Regions from separate parts of the Psychrobacillus sp. FSL K6-1267 genome, predicted to be linked through region 2. Evidence: riboswitches for the same ligand, from Rfam matches in the RefSeq annotation. Region 2 holds a riboswitch; the other holds the start of a gene.
What was found. A riboswitch is a leader RNA that binds a small molecule or an ion and turns the genes downstream of it on or off. The one in region 2 is predicted to bind thiamine pyrophosphate.
Positions count from the first base shown of each region.

Region 1 (15,227 bases), 3.1 Mb from region 2:
CAATAATTATATAACAAAATAAGTAATCATAAAGAACCAATTTTCAACAATTCGACACACATATATTGTAAAAATATTATAAAATAAAAGATTTAATCAAAATTATACAATTACATTATGGTTTTTATGTTATATGTCTGGTCGATATGGTATAGTTTAACAGATAAGTTGTTCGTCGAAAGGAATGACAAAGTTGTTTTTTAGTGCTATATCACCCATATATTCTATAGAGTTACAACCGGAGTATTCAATGGTCGGTGTGATAATTTCAATTATAGTTGCCTGTATTGCTTCATTTACTGCGCTATCGCTAAATGAAAGAGTCCAAAAAAATAGTTTTTTTCACTATTTATTTTGGTTAATATTAGCATCTATTTCACTTGGTTTGGGAATTTGGGCTATGCATTTTGTAGGTATGACCGCTATTACGTTGCCAATCAGTATGCATTACAATTGGATATTGACTTTTGTGTCATTAATTCCAGGTGTTTTAGCATCTTTTATTTTTTTCTATTGGGTAAATAAACCAATTCAATCTTGGTGGAAATATATAATTGCAAGTATTTTAATGGGGTTAGGGATAGCAGGAGTTCACTATATTGGAATCCGTTCCATGGAGATGGATGTGCAATACGTTTACGATAGACCTACTATATTTATCGCTTTGTGTATCTCTATCATGTTTACGCAGACTGCTTTATTTTCCATTAAATATTCATCTAAAAAGACAAAAAACTTTATTACTAAAACTTTTTCATCCATTTTAATTGGCTGTGCAATTGCTACAACTCATTATGTAGGAATATTAGCAATAAGTGTTTACGCCCCGAGAGATTATTTAGTCGCAACTGCAGAAAATCACTCGATGCATAATACTTTTCTAGGTGTAACTGTAACCTTTTTCCTTGGAATGCTAATAGGGGTATTACTTTTATCTAGTATGATGGATAGGTACGTAAAATATAGAGCCAATTATTTTGATAATCTCACAATGCTACCTAATCGTAGAAGCTTTGAATCATACATTGAAAAGTCTGTTATTGGTCAAACACTAGCAGTCTGGCATTTACATGACTTTGGAAAAATAAATCAAGAGTTTAGCTTCATGTTTGGTGACGAGGTCATTCAACATTTAACTAAAATCTTCATGGATTACAAGCCGCCATCAGCTCGTTTATTTAAATTTGAAAGCAATCGTTTCGCTTATATTATGAGAACTACTGATGACACAAATATCCATGAAATGCTAATAGCAATGGAAAAAATAGCGGAGATTTTAAAGAGACCCATTACAATTAAAAACAAAAAAATAGTACTTCCAGGGGTTTGTGCTATTTCCGCGGTAAAGGATTATCGAGACCTTCATTCAATCTATTCGAATGCCCTAGCTGTGTTTAATGACTCTTCCATTGAACATAAACATGAAGTAATTATGTTTGATCCGGTCATACATACGCATACGTTTGAAAAAGAATTAGTCGATGGAATTGAAAAAGCAATGATTAACAAAGAGTTATATCTCGTGTATCAACCAAAAATAAATCTACGAAATGTGGAAGTAGCAGGAGTAGAGGTTCTTCTAAGATGGAATAATTCAAAATATGGTTTTTTGTCTCCGGCTGTCTTTGTCCCTATACTAGAGGAAAATTCGAAGATGGAAATGGTTACGGACTGGATTGTAGAACAGGCTTGTAAACAAATGTACCAATGGAAGAAAGAAAATATTTCACTAGGAAAAGTAGCGATTAATATACCTGGACATTATGTTACCTCTTCAGCTCTACTAAAACGTTTGATAAGTATTACAAGTAGTTATGAAATCTGTCCAAATGAAATAGAGTTAGAAATTACGGAAACTAGCTTTGTAAGTAATATTGAAGAAGCAATGCGGGCGGTAGGAGTATTTAGGGAGAAAGGTTTCTCTGTTGCCCTGGATGACTTTGGAACAGGGGTATCCTCACTTTCTTATTTAAAGCAAATACCAATCTCTACCTTAAAGATTGACAAAACATTTATTGAGGAAGTTCCAAATTCTCATAAAGATTCTTTAATAGTACAGGCTATTATTGCACTAGGAACGTCACTCGGACTAGAAATAGTCTTTGAAGGAGTGGAAACAAAAGAACAGGTAGGATTTTTAAGGGCATCCTGCGAAAATCCTATTTTACAAGGTTATTATTTTGCTAAACCTATGCGAGCAGAAGAACTATTTCATTGGCAAGAGAATATAAAACAAAAGTTTGCTGATAAAATATGATTGTATTTAAAGGAAGAGAGTGTCACCCAAGTCTGGTGTCACTCTCTTTGTTTTTACACTAACCAAAAATTACTGAAACAACTGATTAATAATAAACCAATAAACAAGAATGCTAACATGAAATCATTCTTTTCAATAGTAACCTTATGATAAAAAACCCTTCTTGGTTCTCCTGTGAAACCCCTTGCTTCCATAGCAAATGCAACTTTCTCCGCTTTACGAACAGCTCCAGCGAGCATGGGGATTAGTACGCGCCGTAAACCTATTATTCTCTTGAAAATATTTGATTGGTCATCCAATCCCCTAAGTTTCTGTACCTGTTGAACTAGTATAAATTCATCCTTTAAGAGGGGTAGAAATTGATAACCAACCATAATTCCGTAAGCAATTTTTGGAGATAGTTTTAACTGCTGCATTAGGCTACGTATAAATATAATTGGATCGGTAGTTAAAGCAAATAACAAGCTTAGGCTAGAAAAAGCTAAAACGCGAAAGCTTAGGGACAAGGCGTGATTCAGTTGACTCATAGTTATTTCAACAGAACCGATAGACCAAAGAACAGGACCAGTCCTACTGTCTGCAAATAAAAGAGTAGTCCAAAGATAGCCAAATGCTGCTATAAAAAATGGTAGCATCAGTAAGCCCCATTTTCTCCAGGATATATGGCTTAAAAAGATTTGCACCACAATAATACTTAACCAAAAAATAAGTGGAGTCCATGGATTGAAAAAAAACGCAAGTGTCAGCATGCAAATCATTACTATCACAAACTTAACAGACGGATTCATCCTATGTAGGCTAGTGTGCATAGAGAGCACCTCGTCTAGGTGAGAGTAATTGATGTTCTAGCAGTAAATCTTCTTTACCCCAAAAGCTGTCAGAGTGATATTTTCCTGTAATTGCTCCGTCTTTCATTAGTAAAATGGTGTCTGCAACCTTATAAGCAAACTCCATATCATGTGTAACAATTAGGAAGGTAGTACCTGCCTTAGAACGATTATCAATTACTTTAAACAGTTCGGCTAAAGTAGCGGAGTCCTGGCCAGAAGTAGGCTCATCCATCAGTATCACTTCACGATTCTGACAAAGCATAATGGCTATAGCTAGGCGCCTTTTTTGCCCATGACTGATTGAAAAAGGATGTGCATCTGAAACAGTAGATAAATTCAGTCGCTCCAACATTTCCTCCGTATTTTGAACACCACCGAAAGAAACCTCTTCCTTCACTTGCCCTGTAATAAACAAAAATTCTGGTGATTGAGGTACATAGCCTAACATGCTAGGCTTTACTTTGCCATTAGAGGGTACAATACCTGAAAGAGCCTTCAATAATGTAGATTTCCCACTGCCATTTGGTCCAGCTAGCACTGCGATTTCTCCTTTATTTAAAGAGAATGAAGTTGGCTGTAAAAAATGCTTTGTACTAATATTTTCCACATGCAGAGACTTTTCTGCTTGAACCATGCTCTTCCTTTTGGTATAGCTTTCATACGGAATTCTATCTTCCTTTAACTTAATTGTTCGATGAAAGAAGTTGTCCCATAGGTCGAGTCTATGCTCAATCGCTAAGATGGTTATACTCGATTTTTGCTGAAGTAAGTCCAACCATTCAATATATTGTTTTGCGGTATACGGGTCCAGATGGGTGATAGGCTCATCTAACAATAATATTTCTGGCTCCATAATCATTGCACAAGCAGTGGCAACCCTTTGCTTCATACCTCCAGAAAGCGATTGAATGATGGAATGTCGATAATCCGTTAACCTAGTTAACTCCAATACTTCAGAAATCTTCGTCTCCATTTCTTCCCGTGCGACGAGTAAATTCTCTAAAGTAAAAGCAAGCTCTTCCTCTACAGTTGGCATACAAAATTGTGCATCGGGATCTTGAAATACTGTTGCGATACGATGATTGACCTCGCCAGGTCGATAGGAATCATTTTCTTTACCAAAAAGTTCTATTCTACCGGACACTATGCCATCGCAATTTTCTGGATAGAGACGATTGCACAAATAAAGTAAAGTGCTCTTTCCACAGCCGCTTGGTCCGGTTATGACGACACGCTCTCCTTTTTCGATAGACATAGAAAAGTTTGATAGAACAGCAGTATCCTTGTCTGGATAAGAAAAGGTGACATCTTCAAAATGGATAACTTTAGGCACGAATATCACCTTTTTTTGAACGCGAAATAGCATATCCTCTTAACGAACCAGTGGCAAGCAAGCCGTCAGCTACAGCTTTTCCACCTAAACCAGCAATGAGAGTTCCACTAAAAATACGAACAACTAGCATGAAAACTACATATCCAGTGGTATAAACGGCAAATCCTCCTAAGAAATAGCCATACACAAAGCTAAAAACTGCGGATCCTGCTCCCGCAAGCATTAAAACCCAAAGGTCAAACCGTTTGTAACGTGTAGCGGCGAATACAGCCTCGGCACCTAGACCTTGTATGACACCAGAAAGGATAAGACGTGGCCCGACGGCATTACCTAAAAGTACCTCTATTGCTGCTGCGATAGTTTCCGAGATAACCGCCGCCCCAGGTTTCCGAATGATGTACATACAGATAATTGAAACGATAAACCAAACACCAAAAATCCACTCATATGCGATTGGTCCGACGAAGCCAGACCAAATGTTTCCTACATGAAGGAAGAGTAAATAAACAATCCCAAACACTACTGCAAAGACCGACATTAAAACAATTTCTTTTAGCTTCCATGATTTAAGCATGGAGGTCATCTCCGTGAGAAGGGCTATTAATGCTCATCGATAAAGTCATCACTAAATGCTTGTGCTCTTCTGATCTAGCTCTGCTGAAGGCTGCCTCATAATAAGCAAACACGTCATGGATATCCCCATGAATCCCGCTAGCATAATGCATAGATTCATTGAATACACCCTTCACTTTAGCGTGCTCAATCTCTCTGTAGATCACATCCATATAGTTAGGATTGTTCATAGGGTATAAAGCAAATTGAGAAGAAACATATTGGTTTGTTTCATCCTTATTTGTCACTTCATCTCCCTTGTCTAAATAAACGTCAGCAGTGGTGTCGCCAGGACAACCCGCTGAAAATGTTCCAGAAAGAGCTACATGTACCCCTGTTTTGGCAGCATTCAGAGTAATAGATTTTGCCACATTAAATACATGAACTTGTTTTCCTCTGATAACGGTTGAGACATCATCCGTATGCATCCACACATTGGATACATCTGTATTCTGTAGTGCACCTTTAATAATACTTACAAATTCATTGCTCATCGGATGTAGGGAAAAACGAAACCCTACAATTGGGCTTAAACCACATTCCATCCTAAAAACCTCCCTCAATTTTTTCATAAAAAAAAGCTACATCCGTGAAGATGCAGCCACTAACCCTTATGAAAAAAGGAAAGTCACCGCACTTCCTCACGCAGGTATTATCCTGATCGAGTAATAAGGGATCGGAGCTAAAAAGCTCTCATCACAGCCAAAGTGGGCACCCCTAGTGCAGAAACGGTATGTAGTTTTACAGTTGTGTATAAATTTACACAATTTGTTTTCTTTATGTGCCCACAGTATAGCGTATAAAAATATAATTGTAAATATGGTTGAATTCTTTTCTCTAATCGTCCATGCTTAAATTATCAGAAAACATAAGGGGGAAACTAAATGGACAAAATTTTTATTACTCGAAAATTACCGGAGGAAATTGTACAGCCATTAAGAGAAAAATTTGAGGTGAATATGTGGCACAGCGAGGAAACTCCAATGGATTATGAAGATATAAAAAAGGAGGCAAAGGACGTCCATGCCCTGTGGACGGTTCTCTCTGATAAAGTGGACCGGGAACTTATAGAAAGTTTACCGAATTTAAAAATTATCAGTAATCTAGCGGTTGGCTTCAATAATATTGATGTGGAAGCAGCGAAAGAAAAAGGGGTTATGGTAACAAATACTCCTGGTGTATTAACTGAGACAACTGCAGACCTAACCTTTGCGTTGTTATTGGCTACTGCTCGTCGTATTACCGAAGCAGAACAGGATATTCGTGCAGGTAAATGGAAATCATGGACACCGATGCAACTGACGGGAATGGACGTTTTTGGAGCTACGTTAGGAATCATAGGCATGGGAAGAATCGGTGAAGCGGTAGCAAGACGTGCGAAGGGTTTTAATATGAAAGTCTTATATCATAATAGAACAAGAAAATTAGAGGCAGAGCAACAAAATAACTTTACATATGTGGAGCTAGAAACATTATTGCAAGAATCTGATTTTGTTGTAATATTGACACCTCTAACTCCAGAAACTAAAAGGATGATTGGAAAAAAAGAGTTAGGATTGATGAAGGAAACCTCTGCTCTTATTAATGTTGCACGTGGCGGAATCGTAGATGAGCAATCCCTTTATGATGCCCTCCTAAATAAAAGAATATGGGCCGCTGGACTAGATGTTTTTGAGACGGAGCCTGTTCCTTTAGATCATCCACTCTTAACCTTGCCTAATGTTACAGTCCTCCCCCATATCGGCAGTGCAAGTATTCATACGAGACTTGCTATGATGCAAATAAATGCTAAAGCAATTGAAAATGTTTTAGAGGGACAAGAACCTGACAATCGAGTTGTTTAAAGGAAAAAATTATAATCTAGGCTGCCATGAATCCAGTATTCATGGCATTTTTTATGAGGTAAGAAAGGTGTAAGTATGCGACGGGGATGGCTTATCGCTCACCCAACAGAAAGTGTCCACCTGAAATCAAGCTTACTATCCTATGTCCTAATCTAGTAGAAAGCAAGTGAGCATGCACTTTTCAATTAAAACTATACAAAAGCACTATCTATCAAATACTTGATAAAAATTACTGTTTTTAAACGAGAATATTGTACAATATTTACCTATTTATCTAATCGTATTGGTCTACTAAATTAATGCTAAATATTCAGATTAAAATAAAAAATTAACAACTATCTCTTTAAGTAATTTGCAATATACAAATTTGTTTAGTAGTATTAGTAGTTATAAATTAGGCGTCCTTTAATTTCAGTATTAGGAAGTTTAATTGTTTTGAAATTTTAGCAGTTATTTTATAGGTATTGAAGGAGGAACGATCGAACGTCTAATTTAAAAATTGAATGAAAAGAGGTAGTCAGACTAATGAAAAAAATTATGTTATTTTTTTCACTTTGCATGCTTTTAGTACTTACAGCTTGTGGTAACGAGACAAGCAAAGACAGTATTGAGGTGATTAAGTTTGCTGATGCAGGATGGGATAGTATACGCCTACACAACAGCATTGCTCAAACTATCATCGAAGAAGGTTATGGTTATGAAACCGAGGTAACAAGTGGAACAACAGCAGCTACGATGCAATCACTTGAAAAGGGCGACATAAATGTCTATATGGAAGTATGGACCGATAACATTAAAGATGTCTACGAAAAAGCAATTGAAAGTGGAAATATCATGAAGGTAGCTACTAATTTCGCTGATAACGCGCAAGGATTATATGTTCCAACTTACGTGATAGAGGGAGATGCAGAACGAGGAATTGAACCAATCGCTCCAGATTTAAAGACAGTTCAAGACTTAGAGAAGTATCCAGAAATTTTCCAAGATCCCGAAGATAGCAGTAAAGGCCGAGTGGTCGGAGCTCCATCTAGTTGGGTAGTAAGTGAGTATTTGGGGACGAAACTTGAAACATATGGCCTTGACGAACAATATAACTATCTAGCACCCGGCTCTGATTCTGCAATTGTTGCAGATTTAGCAGGAGCATATAAAAAAGGGGAGCCTTGGGTAGGATATTATTGGTCACCAACGTGGGTAACAGCTAGCTACGATTTAACTCTATTAGAAGACGCACCTTACGACGAAGCAAAATGGAATGAATCAAAAGGAACTGAGTTTCCACCAAATGATGTAGTTATTGCAGTTCATAAGGATTTACCAACACAAGCTAAGGACGTAGTAGACTTTTTAAGTAAATATGAAACTAGTAACGATTTAACGGAAAGTGCATTAGACTATATGCAGGAAAATGATGTTGAAGCAGATGAAGCCGCTATTTGGTGGATGAAAGAGTATGAAGATATTTGGACAGCTTGGGTGTCCGAAGAAGTGGCTGAAAAGGTAAAAGCTTCTTTGAAATAATTCATTACTTAATCTAACTAAAGAAAGGTGGTTGTGGCTGTACTTTTACAGTCCCATTCTATGACAGAATTTCCAAACGTACGATTTCCAATAGGGGATGTAGTAGAGAAATTCGTGGATTTTCTTGCCATGAATTTTGATGCATTCTTTGATTTTATCTTTATCATCTCGTCTTCCATGATTAAAGGTCTTGAGGCGGGTCTACTAGCAATTCCTTGGTGGTTATTTATTGTTATCATCTTTTTAATTGGATGGTTTTTTAATAATCTATATGGAGGACTGCTATATGCAGCATTTATCTTCTTAATTGGATCCTTTGATTTGTGGCCAGAAACAATGACCACCATTTCCATCGTTTTAATCTCCGTAATTTTGTCTCTTGTTATAGGAATACCACTAGGAGTTGGAATGGCTTTTAGTAAATCAATGTCCAGAATCATGCGTCCGATATTAGACGCGATGCAGACAATGCCAAGCTTTGTCTACTTAATACCAGTAATTTTCTTCTTTCCGCTCGGAAATGTACCAGCAGTTATTGCAACAATCATTTATGCATTACCACCAGTAATCCGTTTAACAGAATTAGGTATCCGAAGTGTAGATAAAGAGATTGTAGAATCTGCACAATCATTCGGCTCCTCTTCCTCTCAAATGCTCATGAAAGTACAACTACCACAAGCCTTACCTACAATTATGGCAGGTATAAATCAAACAACAATGATGGCGCTAGCAATGGCGGTTGTTGGTTCTATGGTTGGTGCGCAGGGACTTGGAGAACGAGTACTCTTTGCAATTAACCGAATAGACATCTCACTAGGTTTTGAAGCTGGGATCAGTATTGTTTTCCTAGCGATTATCATCGACCGCGTTACCGGAGGAATTGCGAATCGCCTTCAGAAACATAGGAGGGATGCCGCATGACAGTAAAATTAAAATTAGAAAACGTATCGAAGATTTTTGGGTCTCGACCTAAAAAAATTATTCCGATGGTAGAGAAGGGTGTACCAAAGGAAGAGATATTAGCTAAAACAGGGCATACGGTCGGAGTGTACAATGCATCAATGGAAATCATGGAGGGAGAGACCTTCGTGATTATGGGGTTATCAGGAAGTGGTAAGTCTACCCTAATTCGTTGTTTAAATTTATTGAATAGACCTACTTCTGGCGCTATATACGTCGATGGAGAAAATGTCGTGGATTACAATAAGACACAGTTAAAATACTATCGTCAAAAGAAAATAGCTATGGTATTCCAGCATTTTGGGCTGTTTAGCCATCGTACGGTATTAGAAAATATTGAGTATGGTTTAGAGATAAGAGGAATGTCTAAGAACGAGCGCCAGGAAATTGCTCAGAAACATTTAGAAACAGTTGGTCTTAAAGGTTATGAAAACCAATATCCAGATGAACTTTCTGGAGGTATGCGCCAGCGAGTAGGCATCGCCAGAGCACTTGCTAACGATCCAGATATACTATTAATGGATGAGCCCTTCAGTGCACTTGACCCATTAATCCGTAGAGAAATGCAGCTAGAGCTTCTTGATATCCAAAATCGCCTTCAAAAGACAATAATCTTCATCACACATGATGTCAACGAGGCTTTTAAAATTGGGGACCGTGTTGCGGTTATGAAAAACGGAAAAGTTGAGCAAATTGGCACTCCAGAAGAGATTCTGGAAAATCCGGCAAGTAGCTATATATCAGAGTTTATACGAGATATTGATCGCACTAAAATTCTTCAAGCAGAGCATATTATGTCTAAGCCCAACGGATTAGTATCATTAAAGGATGGACTAAATGTTGCAATCCAGGTGATGAGAGAGAATGGGAACTCGAGTGCTTTTGTGGTAGACAGAAAGCGTCAGTTGCAAGGTATCATTACCATTGACCAGGCTATCGAGGGCATGAAGCAGAAGAAATCCTTACAAGAAACAATGTCAAAGGATGTGAATACAGTCCATCCTGAAGAATATGTACAAGACTTGATTCAGCAAGTCCTCGATTCTAAGTATCCTCTTGTTGTAACAGACGAGGAAGGAACGATGAAAGGAATGATTTTACGCGTTCACGTTTTGGCAAGCTTAATAAGTGATCCTGTAGAGGAGCCTGAACAAAAAGCGTAAGTTGGAGAGCCCAAAAACGATTAATTCGTCTTTGGGCTTTTCTATGAATTGAATTAAAAACGTTTAATTTTTTCAAAAATGTTCACAGGTTATCTATTGTAAAATTGGATTTTTTTAACTAAACTAAAGCTAGTAAGAGATGATTTGTGAACTACTAAAACAATAATGTAAGCGCATTCAATCAAACCGAGGAGGTAGTTGGAATGAGACTTCAAGACAAAGTAGCGGTAGTAACAGGTGCGGGTTCAGGTATGGGAAAGGCGATTGCAGTTCTCTATGCTAAAGAGGGGGCTAAGGTCGCTGTTTCGGATTTAAACGAAGAGACGGCGAAGGCTACGGTCGACGAGATTAAAGCAAATGGTGGAGAGGCAATAGCCATAACTGCGAATGTTGCAAAGGAAGAGGATATTCAAAATCTGATTGATACGACGGTAAATACGTATGGTACTGTTGATATTTTAGTGAACAACGCAGGTATAATGGACAACTTTGAGCCTGCTGGGGATATCGAAGATAGCAACTGGGAAAGAATATTTTCAGTTAATACTACGAGTGTCATGCGTTCCACACGTAAGGTATTACCAATCTTCTTAGATAAGCAAAAGGGAGTTATTATCAATGTAGCCTCTGTTGGTGGACTGCAAGGATCTAGAGCTGGCGGTGCTTATACTGCTTCTAAGCATGCAGTGGTGGGGTTCACTAAAAATACTGGATATATGTATGCGGACCAAGGCATTCGCTGTAATGCAATCGCACCGGGTGGGGTAGAAACTAACATAAATAATTCTATGACGAGTGTGAGTGAAAAAGGAATGGGGCGTATTCGATTAGGAATGGGCAACAATCCAAGAATGGGTAAATCAGAAGAGATAGCAACTGTAGCATTATTTCTTGCTTCTGACGATTCAAGCTTTGTTAATGGAACTGTCATAACAGCAGATGCAGGCTGGCTTTCCTATTAAATAACTTCAGAAAACCCTTCTCCATTATGGAGGAACTGCCTCAGTCGTAGCATATGAGGGACATAAGCATTTGATGGACTATACTGCTACTAAAGCTGCTAATGTAGGGTTTACTCGGGCACTTGCAAATAACCTAGTAAGCCAAGGGATTAGAGTCAATGCAATTGCTCCGGGAAAAATTTGGACACCACTGATCCCAGCTAGCTTTTCTGCAGATGAGGTCACACAAGCTGGCAATCCTATGGAGCGGCAGGGTCAACCATTTGAGCTAGCACCTACTTTTGTTTATTTAGCTTCAGATGATTCTCGGTTTGTAACTGGCCAAACACTTCACGTAAACGGCGGGCAAGTAACTTCTTCCTAAAAGCAACAATTTAACTCTTCTAAGGCCAACTCACTCGTGATTTGGTCTTATTTATGAGTGGTTCTTCAAAGAAGGTTCTTAAAATGAATGAATATCTAAAATTCATGTTTCCAATCAATTAAATACTAAATTTTCCTGTATTGAGTTTATCAGCCATGTTTTTAGGCTATATAGATAAAATGAATGTCGAATTTTGTTATTAAACACAAAGTGTTACGTACATTAATCTTTTAAAGGAGGTCTAGTATGTTAAAAAAAGTACTATTTTTAGCTGCACTTAGTTTACTACTTGCAGCCTGCTCAGATGAAGAGACAACAGTGAAGAAAGATAACGATGTTGAGGGAAGTGAGAAAGAAGTTGTTGAAGATGAGGAGTTCTCACTTGAGGTAACAGATGAAGAATGGCTAGCATTATCTAACCAAAGCAAATGGTGGGAGGAAAATGAACTAACTGAGCCAGAATTTGGACAAGCAGTAATTGTTCAATTTGACGAGGATACTATTCCAGAAGTCGTTATTCCTTATACGCAAGCTAAAGAGGAACCCCAAGGCCTACTAATAGGGAAGTATAATGAGACTGAGGAAAAGTGGGCAATCTCACAAAACATACCTATCGAAAACAATATGAAAATAGAAATATTAAACGATAAAATAACATTTAATAATGGATCTGAGCTACTCATCACACAAGAAAGTGACGATAAAAATAAAACACTAGCAACTTATAAATACTCTAAAACAGATGAACAAGTAATTGCTGAGCACAGAATTGCCGTAGATGTGGACCAAGCTATCGAAATCGATACAGAGGGTAACACAATTAGCTATTTTGTTAAAGGAGAAGAGAAACAAGAGACATTAGAGGAGTAACCTTACAGGCGTAGACAAAGATTATGTTTGAGCTGCTTCCATTTATAAGCAAAGAAAATGCTCTGAGGTCTTAAAGGACTTTAGAGCAATTTTTGACACAACACTAACCATTGGTTATAATATAACCAATGGTTAGTTGAGGTGATTAGATGACAAATAGACAAAGTGCACGTTCAGACGAAACGAAGAAAGAAATTATCAATGCAGCAGAGCAATTATTTTCTCAAAAGGGTTTTGATGCTGTTACCATACGAGAAATTGCAAAGTTGGCCGGATGTTCTCATACCACTATTTACCTTTACTATAAGGATAAAGAGGCTCTTCTCTACAAGTTGTCCATGCCACATCTGAATGATTTATACATTCAAATGGAACAAACGCTTCAACAAACGAATGTATCAGCAGAAGAAAAATTAAAAACAATTAGCAAAAAATATATTTACTTCTGTCTACAAAACAAAAGTATGTATAGCATATTTTTTAACGAAATGTCTTCTAGGGTAGATGAAAAGCCGGTGACGGAAATAAATAAATTACGTCTTTCTATATTTAATTTGTTAAAAACAGCTGTTACAAATTGTCTGCAAATTAAATCAGAACAGCAAATTCTAGCCTATTCTCGTATATTTTATTTTAATTTAAATGGCATACTTAGCACCTATTCCTACCAGCACGAGCCGCTTGAAGTGCTAATGGAAAGATTGATTCCGACATTCGATTTGGCAGTAGAGATTATGTTAGAGGGTATGAAGGGGAAATGTATAGGGGGAGAAAAAATTGAAGATTAAACAGGTTTCAGAAAATATTTGGAGCATAAGATCTTGGATGATATGGCTAGTTATACCTGTTCAAGTATGGGTAGTAGTGGAGGAGGACGGTGTTACGTTAGTGGACGCTGGCTTACCAAAAATGGCTAAGGGAATATTGGGGTTTATTGAACAGCTAAACGCTGGACCCTTGAAAAGAATAGTATTGACGCATGGGCATGCAGATCATGTGGGTGCAGTTGAGCACATTGTAAAGGTGAAGGAAGTTCCGGTATTTGCACACGCAAAAGAAATTCCGTATGCGGAGGGCAAAATACTCTACCCAAGACGACAGAAGCTCGAGCAGAATCTTCCTAACGGACTGACACAGTCTTTGTATGAAGTAGCAGGAGAGCTTCAAAATGTAGGAGCACTTAAGCCAGTATATACTCCTGGTCATTCCCCAGGGCATGTGGTTTACTACCATGAGCTAGATGATGTTCTTTTGGCCGGAGATTTATTTACGACGCGCAATGGAAAACTGCATCAACCTATGCCAATGTTTACTGGAGATATGAAGCAGGCTACAGAAAGCGGAATTTCTGCCATAAATGATATAAGGCCGAAACAGCTAGAGGTTTGTCATGGAAAAACAATAGATAATCCGTTTGATGGCATTACTACTTACATTAATCAAATGGGAAAAACTTTAAAAGCAAAGCTCTGATTAAGAATTAATTTTATAAAATCCACTTTGCCGATAAAACACGGATAATTGAAGAATGACTACTTTATGAAATATTATAGCTTGAATACAAAAAACAGTCCCCGAGGGAATTCGGGGACTGTTTTTTATAATATTTCATTGTAAAGAATGCCTTCATCATTAAGCTGAATGACTTTTAAATAATTCTCGTCTTTAACAAAAACACTTTTATATGTTTTATTGCCATCAGAATCTTCAAAGAAAATTATTCGTGACCCTTTGTTATCCGTCTCAATATCTGCCACATATACTTGTAAATCAATAATGTCATCTAGAATTGGGTATTCAGGGAAGTCCTTTAGTACTTGGTTTTGCTTTGGTAGTTCTGCTTTAGAGCTGTTTTCGGTTAGTGTGCCATCTGCAGCTTTTTCTTGTCCATCGGAGCAACCGGCAAGTAGTGACAAACCTACCATAGCAACTAATAACTTTTTCATTTTTGCATGACTCCTTTATTATTTATTTAATTGTATTTAGAGAATACATCACTATTTATAATTATGAAAAAATTATTCCTTGAATAGTTATCCTAGAATACTGAATTTAGTAAGTCAAATGATACCCCTTATTCTTTGTCACCAATTTAGAAAAAAAATAATAATATAAGCAGATAAATTAAATAATTTGAAGTTACATTTAGGAGTGTGTTTATGCCTGCAATTAATGGAAAACAGTATATAGATCGCATTAATAGGTTGAATTCTGAAGTATGGATTGATGGAAAGCAAGTAACAGGCAACATATCTGAGCACCCGGCGTTCAAAGGCATTATGAAGACCCAGGCGGCGTTGTTTGATATGCAGCATGACCCTCAATACAAAGAAATATTAACCTATGCTTCGCCAACCACGGGAAATTTAGTAGGTTTGTCCTTTTTGGAGCCCAAGTCAAAAGAAGATTTGGCAAAAAAACGAATGATGGTGCAGGAATGGGCTCGAGTAACTCATGGATTGATGGGTAGAAGTCCTGATTATATGAATACGACCTTAATGGCATTTGCCT
Region 1 covers NZ_JBBOOR010000001.1:226,952-242,178, forward strand. The annotation lists gene MHB55_RS01190 (bifunctional diguanylate cyclase/phosphodiesterase) at 251-2,257, shown strand; gene MHB55_RS01195 (energy-coupling factor transporter transmembrane component T family protein) at 2,311-3,066, opposite strand; gene MHB55_RS01200 (ABC transporter ATP-binding protein) at 3,056-4,420, opposite strand; gene MHB55_RS01205 (ECF transporter S component) at 4,413-4,994, opposite strand; gene MHB55_RS01210 (YkoF family thiamine/hydroxymethylpyrimidine-binding protein) at 4,987-5,577, opposite strand; TPP riboswitch at 5,654-5,761, opposite strand; gene MHB55_RS01215 (2-hydroxyacid dehydrogenase) at 5,917-6,876, shown strand; gene MHB55_RS01220 (ABC transporter substrate-binding protein) at 7,402-8,397, shown strand; gene MHB55_RS01225 (ABC transporter permease) at 8,431-9,318, shown strand; gene MHB55_RS01230 (quaternary amine ABC transporter ATP-binding protein) at 9,315-10,520, shown strand; gene MHB55_RS01235 (SDR family oxidoreductase) at 10,724-11,482, shown strand; partial or broken gene MHB55_RS01240 (SDR family oxidoreductase) at 11,517-11,846, shown strand; gene MHB55_RS01245 (hypothetical protein) at 12,093-12,716, shown strand; gene MHB55_RS01250 (TetR/AcrR family transcriptional regulator) at 12,866-13,504, shown strand; gene MHB55_RS01255 (MBL fold metallo-hydrolase) at 13,494-14,189, shown strand; gene MHB55_RS01260 (hypothetical protein) at 14,315-14,662, opposite strand; gene hpaB (4-hydroxyphenylacetate 3-monooxygenase, oxygenase component) at 14,876-15,227, shown strand, end outside.
Region 1: linked by a shared signal. The riboswitch ahead of MHB55_RS01210 (YkoF family thiamine/hydroxymethylpyrimidine-binding protein) and the one ahead of thiT (energy-coupled thiamine transporter ThiT) in region 2 are both predicted to bind thiamine pyrophosphate.

Region 2 (15,227 bases):
AGGAACTGCGGTCCAACAATGGCAGGAACATATTAATAATTTAGAGTCACGAGCTGGATTATTGAACGAAAAGCGCTATAAAAAACTGCATTATACGGCAGATGGAACGGATATTGAAGTAGAGTTACCAAAGGAACATATTTGGCAATCAGGAGCTAGTAAAAATGCTCAGTCCGTGCCATTTATCGCTAATATGCCTACAGAGGAAGTATACACTGCGCCGCTAAAAACAGGTGTGAATGGATATGTAAGTAACACTAAGCCTTTTGTCTATCAAGGAAATGTTATTGATGGCTTCAAATTGACGTTTAAAGATGGAGAAATTGTTCAAGTTCAAGCAGCAACAGGCGAGAAACTCCTACAAGAGCTAATTCAAACAGATGATGGCGCAAAATATTTAGGCGAAATTGCATTAGTTCCGCATGAATCGCCTATCTCCGCATCGAATGTATTGTTTTTTAACACTTTATTTGATGAGAATGCCTCCAATCATTTTGCTATTGGAGAAGCATACCCAACTTGTGTAGAAGGAGCTCGTGGCCTTACTACAGAAGAGTTGGAAAATATGGGTATCAATACTTCTATTGTTCATGAGGACTTCATGATTGGAAGTGGAAATATGGATATAACAGGTGAATTAGCTGATGGAACAAAAGAACCCATCTTCATTAAAGGTGCTTGGGCATTTTAAGGAGCTGATGATTGTTGAAAAGGTTGATAGGCATATTCATCGCCCTTTTTATAATATCTAATACTTACACAGTTGAAGCTAAGGGGAAAGAGGTGTACATTCCTTTAGGTGATTCTTTAGCAGCTGGCCAAACACCAAATCAGGCAATTGATGCTGGCTATACAGATTTAATCTCTCAGGAATTAAATAGAGCAAATCTGCTTGGGTTTTATTCCAAAGCCCTAGCTTTTCCCGGATATACAACTGCTAATGTCTTAAGGACTGTTCAAACAAAGGAAGCACAGGAGCTTTTGGCTAATGCAACACTAGTTACGATATCCGCAGGAGCTAATGATCTATTAAGACTAGTACAGGTTAATCCTTCAAGTGGAATGGTCTCTTATAAACAGGTCTCTGCTAATTTTGCACTTAATAATGTGAGAAAAAACATGGAGGCAGTTCTGGAAAAAGTCCAAGCAGCAGCTCCGAAAGCTAATATATATGTAATGGGTTACTATTTTGCATATCCTCATGTGCATGATTCACAAAAGGTGGGAATTGGCAAAGAGTTATATCAGCTGCATGCTATTCTTCAAACAGTTGCAGAGAAAAATGGAGCAACCTATATTTCGGTTGAAGAGTCTTTCAAAGGAAAAGAGAGTACTTTAATACCAAATGTTGCTGATGTACACCCTACCATGGAAGGTTACCGGCAAATGGCAAATTCGTTCTTTACAAAGTACAATTCACGTATGCTCGTATATGAACCTGAGATGCCAAAGCCAAATCCCTTAACATTCGAGGAACTTATAGAAAGTCAACGTACAAATGCAAGTGGAAATTCTCAAGCTAAAGCAACAGTGTCCACTGGCTACCTATCGTTGACGAATGTAAATTTAATATCCAAAGTTTTTCAGAGGATTCTTTTATAGAGAATTTTGGAGAAAGTAATAATTCAAAAAAAGCAGGAGAAATCATTTGATTTCTCCTGCTTTTTTTTATTGGAGGTGACTAATAAGTCTTGTCCTTCTAAATAATAGTGGTACCTTGGAGAGGCTATGAAGAGCCCATATTAACTTTAATAAGTTTCTAACTTAGTTCAATTAGCGTTTTACAGTTTTTTTGGATTTCATTGCTTTACGAACAATAGGGTACACAACAGGTGCCCATTTAATAGCTGCTTTTACTAGTTTTCCTACTTTCATAATCAATCGCTCCTTGTTGTTCTATAATATCTTATTCCCATTTGAGGAGCTATTAAACATGCCGTAACACTTTGACTCCTTGTACGATGTTCCATATAAGTAAAACTAGATTGATCACTGTATATAAACCCATAAAAATAAGAGCAGTAGTCATACTAGTCCACATGGAAGCAGAATCTCCAGTAAAGCCTAAAGGTAAAAAGTTTGCGAATATAGCCAGCATTAAGAACACAAAGAAAATAGTAGGGATGATATGAGAAATTAATGAACGCTTAGCGTGGTACTTTACCTCTTTTTCCGATGTAAGGAAGTAAACGATAATCGGGAGAATGAAAGGGGCAAACAAAATAGAAAAATATGTTGATGCACTCAAAATTTTATTGGTATCCATTCATAGTCTCCTCATTATTATTACTTATCGCTCTCCCTACGGAAAGCATCCATCTATAGCTTATATCTAGTTATTCTAATACAAATCTAACGAGAATGTCCTTATATTCCTCTACTGAAGATATAGAAACGTATTCCTGATCACCGTGCCAGTCAGAACCGCTTGGTCCAAATTCGATAGCTACTGCACCCTTAGCTGCATAATAACGCGTGTCGGCCGCACCATGCTGTCCAAATAGAACAGTAGGTGTCTGTCTAATCGAATTACAAACTGCTAAAAGCTTTTGTATATACTTGTCATCTTCTTTATTGGTGATTGCTGGGGTGTGTCCTTGGAAGTGTATTTCACTACCAGGATATTTTTCTAAAAGATCTCTTAGTTCCTTTGTGATTTTCTCAGCGTCTTGTCCAGGAACAAATCTTAAGGAGTAACTAATAACACATTTATCAGGTACCATATTATAGCGATCTCCTGCTTCTATTTTTGCCAAGTTTAAGGAAGGATAATCATAATATTCATTGCTTGCCTCCATAAAAGAGCAATTTCTTAGTTCCTTATCGAATAATATTGCTTTTTCAATCGCATTATCTCCTTCCCAAGGACGGCTTCCGTGCGCGGCTTTCCCTTTTAAATGGATATCCCATTGTAAAATTCCTTTAGCCTGAAGACCGATATTAACATGAGTTGGTTCACCACAAATAACGAAGTCTCCACAATGACCTTGTTCAACTAAGTGTTTGGAGGTTTTTCCTCCTGTTTCTTCATCAGTAACTATATGTAGTTGGACTTTTTTAGTAAGCTTATGTTCATCTTGTGAGAGTATATAAAAAGCCTGCATCATTGCAGCAACGCCTGCCTTCATATCTGCAGAACCACGCCCATATAGTCTATCATCAATAATTTTTGGTTCAAATTGCTCGGGATTTCCTGGAACGACATCAATATGGCCATTCCATACGATAGTTTCCTCACCGGCTCCTATTTCAGCTACAAGCATTAGCTTAGTGTTTAATTCATAGGTTTTTGTTGATATGTTTCTCTTTTCTAGCCAGTCCTTACAGTAGAGCAGTGCCTCGTTAGCTCCGTTCAAATCATTACTCTTTATTTTGATTAAATCCATAAGTAAATTTATCAACCAAAACACTCCTAATAATAGATTTATTATTACTACTATAATACCTTTAGGGGTTGCAATATAAACATGTATCGGCTACAATGAACTCAAATCAAATAAATTCTAAACCACAAGGGGCGTCGCTATAGCGGCTGAGATAGTACCCTTAGAACCTGTAAGTTCATGCTTGCGTAGGGATGTGGATGGATACTGACAATCGCGCGATGTCTGGCTCTGTCCCGACGGCGTTTTTTTTGTGGTCAAAAAAGGGGATTACAATGAGAAATCAGCGTGTCGTATTGTTAGTAGAAATAGCTATATTCGCAGCATTAGGTTATATATTGGATTTAATAGGATTTGGGATGCCACAGGGTGGAAGTGTTACCTTTGTGCTTGTACCCATTATTTTAATAGCATTTCGCCGTGGTATAGTGGCAGGTGTTGTGACAGGATTTTTGATTGGACTATTGCAGGTAGTTACGGGGCGCTTTTACCCGGCGCCATTATCCTTTGAAATAGTAGTTATTCAAGTAGGAATCGATTATTTTATTGCTTTTATGGTGGCGGGATTGGCAGGTCTATTAAGACCAGCATATATGAAAGCATTTGAAAATCAAAACAAGAAAAAAATGGCGATAGCAATTGTAATAGGTGCCTTAATTGCCTCATTTTTGCGCTACTTGGCACACGTTTTATCAGGGATACTATTTTTTGGTGAATTTGCTGAGGGAGAAAACGTAATTCTTTATTCCTTAATTTATAATTCTACTTATATGATTCCTGTGTTCTTGTTTGCCGCTTTTATTTGTGCGATTCTATTCGTAAAAGCCCCACGCCTATTAATGCCGAATTCATAAGATATATGATATGATAATCATACATCTAAGTGAAGAAGGGATCTTGTAAAGATGATAGCAAAAACAAATGAAGAGTTAGAAATGTTAAAAAAAATAGGCCAAATTGTTGCTGAAGTACGAGAAGCAATGAAGGCTGCAACTAAACCGGGTGTAACTACCAAGGAGCTAGATGAAATAGGCGGCGAGTTATTTAAAGAAAAAGGCGCTATTTCTGGACCTATGGGAGAGTATGATTTCCCGGGGTATACTTGTATAAGTGTGAATGAAGAAGTGGCTCATGGAATTCCAGGCTCCCGTGTGATTAAAGAGGGTGACCTTGTAAATATTGATGTATCCGGTTCATACGAAGGGTTTTTCGCAGATACTGGAATATCATTTGTAGTAGGCGAAGGGTACGAAGACAAGGAAAAGCTTTGTCAAGTAGCGGAAAGTGCATTTAATCGTGCTATGCTGAAGGTAAAAGCAGGTTCTCGTCTAAACCAGATTGGTAAAGCAGTGGAAAGAGAAGCGAAGGATAATGGATTACATGTCATCATGAACCTAACAGGTCATGGTATCGGAAAGTCCCTGCATGAAGCACCCCAGCATGTCTTAAATTATTATGATGCTTGGGATCCAACAATTTTAAAAGAAGGTATGGTTCTAGCAGTAGAGCCCTTCATCTCAGCAAAAGCTGAACATATCGTAGAGTCAGGGGATGGATGGACGTTTGTAACTCCTGATAAATCTCTCGTTGCACAAATTGAACATACAATTATAGTTACAAAAGACGAACCGATTATATTAACTAAATTAATATAAATGAGTGAATTTCATTAAATAGGGCTTTTCTATTAAATACAAAATTTGTCCCTCTGTTAATTTAGCGGCAGTAGGCAATATAAAAAACACCAACGATTTAATTTTTCGTTGGTGTTTTCTTTATAAATAGAATTCCCGCTACTAAGACAGCGCTTAAAAACAGGGAAGCTGTTGAAATTAATAATTCATTTATATTATGACGGACTGCTATACCGATAAAAGCCCATATAAAAACTAATACAATAGCACGATCATCATAATGATACCTAAAATGTAGAGCGATAGCTGTTGCCAATGTTAAGAAAATGACAACCCATAAGGAGATTGTAATGCCAAAACCGCTAAATTCATAATAAGTAAGCACATAATCTAAATTTGCTAGCGTCGCAACAAAAATCCATCCCAAATAGATAGATATTGGCACTCGACTCTTCCAATTGGTCTCATTGTTGGAATAAGTTAGATATAGTAAGAATAAGAACCAAAGTAGGGCAATGATTGTAATGAGGGCAAAGCTAAATTTTTCATAATGCCATAGTAAAATCCAAGAGATATTGAATATACATGTTGCTAAAAATAATAATACTCTACGTAGGGGTATCTTCTGTTGATTTCTATATTCTCTTATAACATTCCAAATCCAGAATGCAAGTAATATATAAATAAAGATCCAAATTGAAAATACATAGCCTGCTGGTGTAAAAAGTGCTGGTATTCTAGAAGATATTTCACCAGTTGTTTGACCATTTATAGGTAGAGTATTTGCAAGTATATTAACAATAATCGTTGCAATATAACCACAAATCAAAAGGATAATTTTGATCAATAGATCCCCCTCCTTCTATATTTAATAAGTATACCTTTCAAATAAAGAGCGCACAAATTCAATTATAGAAATAATGTGACAAAAAAACGAATAATTGACATGGTGAAACATGGTATAATAGATTTCAAGGTAATTTTTAAAATAGGGGGAATTTTCTGATGTTAAAACAAAATTATCCAATAGTCTGGGATCTAGATCGTTTTTTTCTAGGTGGCAGTAGCTCGTCAGCTTTACAACAACATTTAGATGAAGTAAAAGTGAAATTAGGTAACTTTGAAGTAAATATAAAAAAATTAGAAGTTCCAACCGCTGTACAAGAGGCGAAACAAATTAGCCAAACAATTGAAGAATTAAGGGATGTAGCAGTAAATTTGTCGGAAGCTAGTGCTGTGATTGGCTGCTATCTAGCTCAAGATACGACAGATAAAAAAGCAACATTATTACAAGGTGAAGTTGGTTCATTGTATGCTAGGTTGTCTTCCTTAATGAATACTATACAACAGGTATTTAGTAAAACGGAAGGGTCAGTTTGGGAAGAACTTTTAAAGACAGATGAACTTTCACAATTCGAGTTTGTATTGAATGAATGGAGAGAGAATGCGAGTAAAATGCTCTCTGAAAAAGAGGAAGATTTAATAACTACACTTGAGGTGGACGGTTATCATGCATGGGGCCAATTATACGATATGCTTGTAGGAGACATTCGTATTAAAATAACTATTGACGGAGAAGAAAAATCTCTTTCAGTAGGACAAGCAAACAATTTGAGCTCCAGTGACAAAGCTGAAATCCGTAAGGAATCGTTTGAAGCATTGGAGCTTGCATGGACAGAAAAAGAAGATTTTATAGCAAAAGCGCTTAATCACTTAGCAGGCTTCCGCCTAGCGACCTATAAAAAGCGGGGCTGGGACAATGTTTTAGAAGAACCACTATCTATTAACCGTATGAAACAAGATACACTAGATGCAATGTGGGGAGCAATCTCTAAAAATAAAGCTCCGTTTGTGGAATATTTAAATAGAAAATCGGCGATGCTAGGCGAAAAAGCGATGCATTGGTATGATCTAGATGCACCAGTTAGTGCCTCTACCGAAAAAATGGATTTTCAACAGGGTGCTGAGTTCATATTAAAGCATTTTAAAGAATTTGGACCAAAGCTAGAAGAGTTTTCTCGTCATGCTTTTGAAAATGGGTGGATTGAAGCAGAGGATCGTCCGAATAAACGCCCTGGTGGGTTTTGTACGGGTATGCCAGTTTCACAAGAATCTCGTATCTTCATGACCTATAGTGGTACTATGTCGAATGTTTCCACACTTGCACATGAATTAGGTCATGCCTTCCATTCATATGCTTTAAGACCGGTTCATTGGATGAATACGAGATATGCAATGGGTGTTGCGGAAACTGCTTCGACCTTTGCTGAAATGATTGTAGCTGATGCCGCTGTTCGTGAATCAAAATCGACAGATGAGAAAATCGCTTTGCTGGAGGATAAAATTCAACGCAGCGTAGCTTTCTTCATGAATATTCACGCTCGCTTCTTGTTTGAAACAAGATTTTATGAGGAACGAAAAGAGGGAATTGTTTCTGCTACACGTTTAAATGAATTAATGGAAGAAGCTCAACGTGAGGCTTATGGAGATGCGTTAGACACAGTCCATCCACATTTCTGGGCTTCTAAATTACATTTCTACATTACCGATGTTCCTTTCTATAATTTCCCGTATACTTTTGGTTACTTGTTCTCTTTAAGTATTTATGCAAAGGCAAAAGAGGAAGGTACAGGTTTTGAAGAAAAGTATATTGCGTTATTACAGGATACAGCGGTCATGTCGGTAGAAGACTTAGCTATGAAACATCTACAAGAGGATATTACAGAGGAAGCGTTTTGGAAGAAGGGTATTGACCTTTGTATACAAGACGTCCAAGAATTCTTGCAATTAACTAATGCTAAAGGGTGACGGTGCTTGATTTATTTAGAAGGAGCTAGTTGTTACTTAAGAACTTTGAATGTGAAAGACGCACCTGCTCTTGCGAATTTAGTGTATGACAATAAAATGTATTGGTCTGTTTTTGAACCATTACATCAAGAAGAATATTATACAGCTAGTGTACAAAGAGAAAAGATTCGAGAATCACTTATGCTCATGCAGGAAAAAAGAGAATATAGTTTTGGAATTTTTACACATGAACGAGATGACTTGATTGGAAGTATATCGCTTTATAGTTTAAAGCGAATGCCTTTTTCAAGTGGCCTCATTGGATACTCTATTGATCAAAGACACGTCGGAAAAGGAATTGCCTCAGAGGCAGTTCGACTTGTTAAACAATTTGGTTTACAGGATGTTCAGTTAAATCGTATCGAGGCATATGTATCTCCAAGAAACTTTGGTTCTATCAAGGTGTTGGAAAACAATCACTTTGTTCGTGAAGGCTTACTTCGCAAGCTGTTATTTATCAATGGGAAATGGGAAGACCATTATATGTATTCTTCTATAAGAGGAGAGTTATAGCGTAAAAGAGGGGGCTATTCTAGAATAGCCTTTTTCTATTGGAAGGGTAAAGGAAATTATAATCACTGTAGTAGAGAAGAATTTAAAATAAAAAAGATTTAGCCTCTGACTTTATCAGAAGCTAAATCTCTTATTATGACGATTTCCTGGGAAATATATTATTTTTTGTCGATATTACCATCTGTAACAAGGTCTAATTTGCCAGTGTGAGGGTCAATAATGAGTCCATGAACTGGAACCTCTGGAATCATTAATGGATGACTTCGAATCATATCAACGCTATGTAAGACACTTTCCTTTACGTCTGAAAATCCTTCAAGCCATTCTTCTACCTCGATACCTGAGTTTTTTAGTACATCAAATACACGAGGGTCAACTCCACGAGCTGTCATCTTTTCAAGAATCTTATCCGTTTGTATAGAACTCATTCCACAATCATGATGACCAATTACATAAATCTCATCTGCTTGAAGCTCGTATACAGCAACGATTAAACTACGCATGATTCCACCAAAAGGATGGTTAATAACAGCACCAGCACTTTTAACAATCTTTACATCACCATTTTTCAGGTTCATAGACTTTGGAAGCATTTCAACTAAACGCGTATCCATACAAGTTAGAATAACTATTCGTTTGTCTGGAAATTTAGTCGTTACGTAAGGCTCGTAGAGTTTATTTTCTACAAATGATTTGTTGTAGTTTAAAATGTCGTTCAAACTTGGCATAGTAATTCCTCCTTCTTTATCTATATATTATACGAAAAAAAAGGACTTTACTTAAGAGTTGTTTGAAACTTTCCTAATTTTTTTTAATTATCTCATTGCTCTTCTTTTATTAGTGGTAATAAAAAATGATTTACCTGTACCGATAGCTACAGATTGCAATGGTTCTGGAGCAAGGTGGACAGGGACTTCGATTACACTACTTAACCATTCTTCTAAGCCTTTTAATAGAGCGCCTCCACCAGTGAGAACTACACCGTGATCCACAATATCACCTGAAAGCTCAGGAGGACATATTTCTAAAGTAGCACGAATTGCTTCTAAAATAGCCTCTAGAGATTCTCTTAATACTTCTTGAATTTGTGTGGAGGATAGCTTTACTACTTTTGGTAATCCTGTCACAACATCTCTTCCGCGTATTTCCATTACTTCTTCAGTATGAGGAACAAGTGCATATCCAATAGTCATTTTTACTAGTTCAGCTGTAGGTTCTCCAATGATTACATTAAACTCTTTACGGATATAGTGAATGATTGACTCATCCATACGATCACCAGCAGCTTTAACAGTATTTGAAGCAACTACTCCACCGTAAGAAATAATGCCTACTTCTGTTGTACCCCCACCAATGTCTACAATCATACTTGCAACTGGCTCATTAACTGGCAAGCCTGCGCCAATTGCTGCGGCAACAGGCTCTTCCATAAGCTGGACTTCCTTTGCTCCACTTTGACGGACAGCATCCTGAATCGCTCTACGTTCTACAGATGTTGCCCCTGATGGTGTACACACAATAACCGTAGGTTTCCGAAGTGCATTTCCCATTTTCTTGCTCGCTTTTTGCATGATCAACTTTAAAAGCTGAGTTGTTACATCAAAGTCAGCGATTACACCATCCTTAAGAGGTCTAATGACTTCTATAGAGGTTGGTGTTTTACCAATCATTTTCTTTGCTTCTGATCCAAAAGCAACGATTTCTTTTGTTTTTGTGTTTACTGCAACAACAGTTGGTTCATCTATAAGTAAGCCTTTATTTTTCGTATAAACTAAAGTATTAGCAGTTCCTAAATCAATACCAATATGTGAATTTGACAACATATGTCTTCCTCCATTTCAATTGCTCTACGTTATTATAATGGAAAATAAACTAAATGCCATTTGTTACATAATGGAAGATTACATGTGTTTCAATCGTTGCAATTAGTAAAAGACTATTAAAAGGTAGGAAACTGATTATATTAGCCTAATTTGTTTTCGTTTTGTAATACAAACGTATTCAAAATGAAATGAAAAAAATAAGAAGTAACAAGCTTTAAAATAAAAAGCAACCGCAATTGTCATTGCGGTTGCTAAGATTAAAATTTATTTGTTGGTTTTGGATCTACAATAATTGCATCTTGGTTGTTCATTGGCCCTGAGAAATAGAACATGATTACTGCTCCAATTGCTAGAATACCTCCAGCGAAACCAAGAACTGTTGCTATGAATAAGCCCATTTTTAACACCTCACTATTCATATTACTATCATTATAACTTATTTTCACTAGATTTGTAAAAGGAAAAAGTTATTTTTGTGAACAGATTGTGATTAAAAAGCCCAGTTCCCATTTCGGAAAATCGGTTCTTTTGTGCCATCTTCTTTTATTCCATCAATATTCATATTTTCAGAACCAATCATAAAGTCTACATGAGTAATACTTTCATTTAAACCGTTGGAAGCTAGTTCTTCACGAGTCATTTTTTTACCGCCTTCGATACAGAATGCATATGCACTACCAATCGCTAAGTGGTTTGAAGCATTTTCATCAAATAATGTGTTGTAGAATAATAGATTCGAATTAGAAATCGGAGAATCATGTGGTACAAGTGCTACTTCTCCAAGATAATGGGAGCCTTCGTCTGTTGCAACTAAATGCTCTAATACTTCTTGGCCTTCTTCTGCTTCTACTTTTACAATGCGACCCTTTTCAAAAGTTACGGTAAAATTATCAATAATATTACCACCGTAGCTTAAAGGCTTGCTACTAGCTACGTAACCATCTACGCCAGTTTTTAATGGAACAGTGAACACTTCTTCAGTAGGCATATTGGCCATGAAGTCCTCACCTTTTTCATTAGTGCTACTAGCTCCACACCAAAGATGACCGGTAGGCAACTCAATTGTTAAATCTGTACCAGGTGCCGTGTAATGAAGCTTTTTATAATTTTTGTCATTTAGGTAGTCTACCTTTGTATGCAATAATCGGTCATGCTCTTTCCATGCAGCAACTGGGTCTTCTAAGTCAGCTCTCACCGCACTAAAGATTGCTTCCCATAATGCTGGAACTTGCTCATCTTGAGGTAGGTCTGAAAATACTTTGGCTGCCCATTTTTTTGAAGGTGCTGCAACAACAGACCAACTAATTTTGTCCGATTGAACATATTGACGATATTTAGACATTGCTTGACCTGATGCCTTTTGGAAAGCTGAAATTTTACTAGAATCGATACCTTTTAGTAAATCAGGGCTTTGACTAACAATGCTCATGAATGCAGCTCCAGATTCAGCTAATTGTTCTCTTTCCTGTACTTTCCACGGAGGGAAGAAATCAAAAGAATCTTTAGGGGCTAATTCATATCGCATACGTGTTAACTCGTCATCTGAAAAGTCTACATATACTGTTTTTGCACCAACTTCATAAGCTTTTTTAGTTACTAAGCGAACGAAATCCACACTTTCTGTAGATGCAGCAATATATAAATCTTGCCCCTTTTGAATATTAACTCCTACTTCAACAGCTAAAGCAGCATACTTTTCTAACTTATTTTCAAAGGTTGACATATTCATACTTCCTTTCTTTACTTAAGAATATAGTATCAGTCTTTAGGGTGCTTTATCAATCCTTCACAGATAATTATGACAAAAAATGTCCACATAAATTAAATAAAATTTATAGTTAGAATCTTTTTATTAAAATACTGATAAATTAACCGAAATAAAGTACAGAAATAGAATGTGGGGGTTAATGAATTGGATAAGTCTACAGTAATTGGTCTCATCTTAGGAATAGTAGCTTTAGGAGTAGGAATGGTTCTTAAGGGAGTAGGGTTAGCTGCACTATTGAATCCAGCGGCTATTCTGATTATTATCGTTGGAACCATAGCAACAATTGTCATAGGATTTCCTATGGATGAGTTAAAAAGAATTCCTAAGCTTTTTGGTGTAATTTTTAAAGAAAAAAAATTAGTGCCTGATAGTGAGGTTATTAAATTGTTCTCCAATTGGGCTGATTTGGCTCGTAGAGAAGGGTTACTTGCGTTAGAAAGTAAAACAACAGAAGTAGAGGATCCATTTCTAAAAAACGGCTTAACTTTGGCGATTGACGGTCAAAATGCTGACTATATTAGAGATGTCTTAACAGAAGAGATTAGCGCATTAGAAGAAAGGCATTCAACAGGGGCACAAATTTTCACTCAAGCAGGTACATATGCACCAACCCTTGGAGTACTTGGTGCAGTAGTAGGTTTGGTAGCTGCCTTGGGAGATATGAACGATGTTGAAAAGCTTGGACATGCTATTTCTGCAGCGTTTATCGCTACATTGCTAGGGATTTTTACTGGCTATGTCCTTTGGCATCCGTTTGCAAATAAACTAAAAAGAAAATCAAAACAAGAAATTAGACAAAAAACAATGATGCTAGAGGGAATTCTTTCCGTTTTAGAAGGAGATGCACCTCGCGTGATAGAACAAAAGCTGGCTTCTTATCTATCTATGTCTGAACGTAAAAAAGTTTTAAATGAAAGCGGGGAGGCTGGCCTTGGCAAAGAAGCATAAAAAACATCAACATGAAGAGGAAATGAGTGAATCTTGGCTTCTTCCTTATGCAGATATTTTAACCCTGCTATTGGCATTGTTCATCGTGTTATTTGCTTCTAGTACCGTAGACCAAGAAAAGCTAAACCAAATGTCTGCAGTTTTTAATCAGGTATTTGATGGAGGCACGGGTCTAATGGAACAGCCATCTCCTATGGATGTTCCTAGAAATAACAATAGTGGTGACTCCAATCAAAGCATGGCTTATATTGAAGACCAGCAAGCATTGTCTGAGATTCAAGATAGTGTAGATGAGTATATTGCAGTGAATGCACTCGAAAAACAATTCGCAACTGAATTAACAGATGAAGGATTGTTAGTGACTATTAGAGATAGTATTTTATTTGATATGGGAGAGGCAGAAGTAAAGCAGGAATATAGACAAATTGCAGAAGATATTTCTGATTTGTTAGTATTTGATCCACCTCGAAATGTGGTCATTACAGGACATACAGACAATATTCCGATATCTAGTAACATTTATGCCTCTAACTGGGAGCTAAGTGTTATGCGTTCGGTTAACTTTTTGAAGATATTAGTGAACAATCAAACAATCGATCCGCTATATTTTAGTGCGAAGGGGTATGGAGAGTTTAGGCCAGTTGCGTCAAATGACACGGGGGAAGGACGAGCAAAAAACCGACGTGTTGAAGTATTGATACAACCACGTGTATTAGAGGATGGTAGCTTAAACGATCAGCCACAGTAAAGATGAAACTGACAATTATTTAAAATAGTTGTCAGTTTTTGTTTGACTTTCTTAAACAAAAGTTTATAATTAAAACAAAAGTTCAAAAGAGAGGAGGTAAAGGTTTGGAATCAAAGGAAATTAAAGTTTTAACATATCTCCGTAAAAACCCATATGCTTCGCAGCAGGAAATGGCAGGTGAGCTAAAGATGTCTAGGCCAGCTGTAGCTAACATCATTTCTCAGCTTATAAAAAGCGGGAAAATAATTGGACGTGCATATATATTGCCCGAGAATAAAGAAATTATTTGTATAGGTGGAGCGAATGTTGATAGGAAGTATATTGTAAAAGATAAATTACAAATGGGAACTTCCAACCCAACCACAAGTCTCCAAAGCATAGGGGGTGTAGCCAGAAATATCGCCGAAAACTTAGGCAGGCTTGGAAATACCGTTCGCTTGCTTACAGTTGTCGGCAATGATATGGAATATGCCTCGATTGAAAAGGCTTCTAGTCATTGGATGAATTTATTTTCTGTGGAAAAACTTGCAAACTACTCCACGGGAACTTACTCAGCTGTTTTAGACAGAGGAGGAGAAATGTTATTTGCTTTAGCCAATATGGATATTTATGATCAGTTGACAGTAGAATACATGAAAAAACAAGAGGCTTATCTGACCAATGCACAGCTTATTATAATAGACATGAACTGTCCTAAGGATGTCATGGAATACATTCAAGCCTTGGCAGTTGGAAACAAAATACCACTTGCTATTATTCCAGTATCATCTCCAAAGATGAATAGGATGCCAGAATCATTAGAAGGTATAGAATGGCTCATAACTAACAAGGATGAAGCCGAAACTTATTTTCAAAAACAAATTATCGATGAGGATTCATGGAAAAACACTGCTGAAGCATTCGTTCAAAAAGGTATACGTCACGTGATAATCACTAATGGCAGCAAGGGTGTCGTGTTTGCTGGAGAAGAGAAGGAAACTATGTTTATGCCTGCTATACATACTGAGCAGGTTGTTGACGTGACTGGAGCAGGTGATGCATTTGTCTCTGGGACTCTTCATGCGTGGCTAGAGGGAGCAGAGGTACAACAGGCAGTGTTAACAGGAATGATAAACGCAACAAAAACACTACAATCTGCAGAAACAGTAAGAACTGAGCTATCTAAAATGAAGCTAACTAATGAACTGGAGGAATATACACAATGAAAAAATATTTAACATACTCACAAGAAGTAGAACAAGGAATGGCAGAAGGAAAAGCAATAGTAGCACTAGAGTCAACAATCATTTCCCATGGAATGCCTTATCCTCAGAATATAGAGATGGCAAGAAAAGTGGAGCAAATCATCCGTGACAATGGAGCAGTTCCAGCAACAATAGCAATAATGGACGGGAAAATTAAAATTGGACTTTCAAATGAAGAATTAGAAACTCTTGCAACTAGTAGTAATGCTAGAAAAACTTCTAGAAGAGATTTACCTTACGTAGTGGCTTCAAAAGAAATTGGTGCTACTACTGTTGCGACAACAATGATTTGTGCAGATCTTGCAGGAATCCAAATGTT
Region 2 covers NZ_JBBOOR010000001.1:3,317,089-3,332,315, reverse strand. The annotation lists gene MHB55_RS17180 (aminopeptidase) at 1-691, shown strand, start outside; gene MHB55_RS17175 (SGNH/GDSL hydrolase family protein) at 706-1,602, shown strand; gene MHB55_RS17165 (DUF4870 domain-containing protein) at 1,928-2,266, opposite strand; gene MHB55_RS17160 (M20 family metallopeptidase) at 2,337-3,401, opposite strand; TPP riboswitch at 3,504-3,595, shown strand; gene thiT (energy-coupled thiamine transporter ThiT) at 3,659-4,237, shown strand; gene map (type I methionyl aminopeptidase) at 4,289-5,038, shown strand; gene MHB55_RS17145 (tryptophan-rich sensory protein) at 5,136-5,864, opposite strand; gene MHB55_RS17140 (M3 family oligoendopeptidase) at 6,023-7,825, shown strand; gene MHB55_RS17135 (GNAT family N-acetyltransferase) at 7,832-8,377, shown strand; gene MHB55_RS17130 (beta-class carbonic anhydrase) at 8,536-9,105, opposite strand; gene mreBH (rod-share determining protein MreBH) at 9,193-10,200, opposite strand; gene MHB55_RS17120 (hypothetical protein) at 10,458-10,598, opposite strand; gene MHB55_RS17115 (aminopeptidase) at 10,691-11,923, opposite strand; gene motA (flagellar motor stator protein MotA) at 12,113-12,916, shown strand; gene motB (flagellar motor protein MotB) at 12,900-13,664, shown strand; gene MHB55_RS17100 (PfkB family carbohydrate kinase) at 13,769-14,869, shown strand; gene MHB55_RS17095 (pseudouridine-5'-phosphate glycosidase) at 14,866-15,227, shown strand, end outside.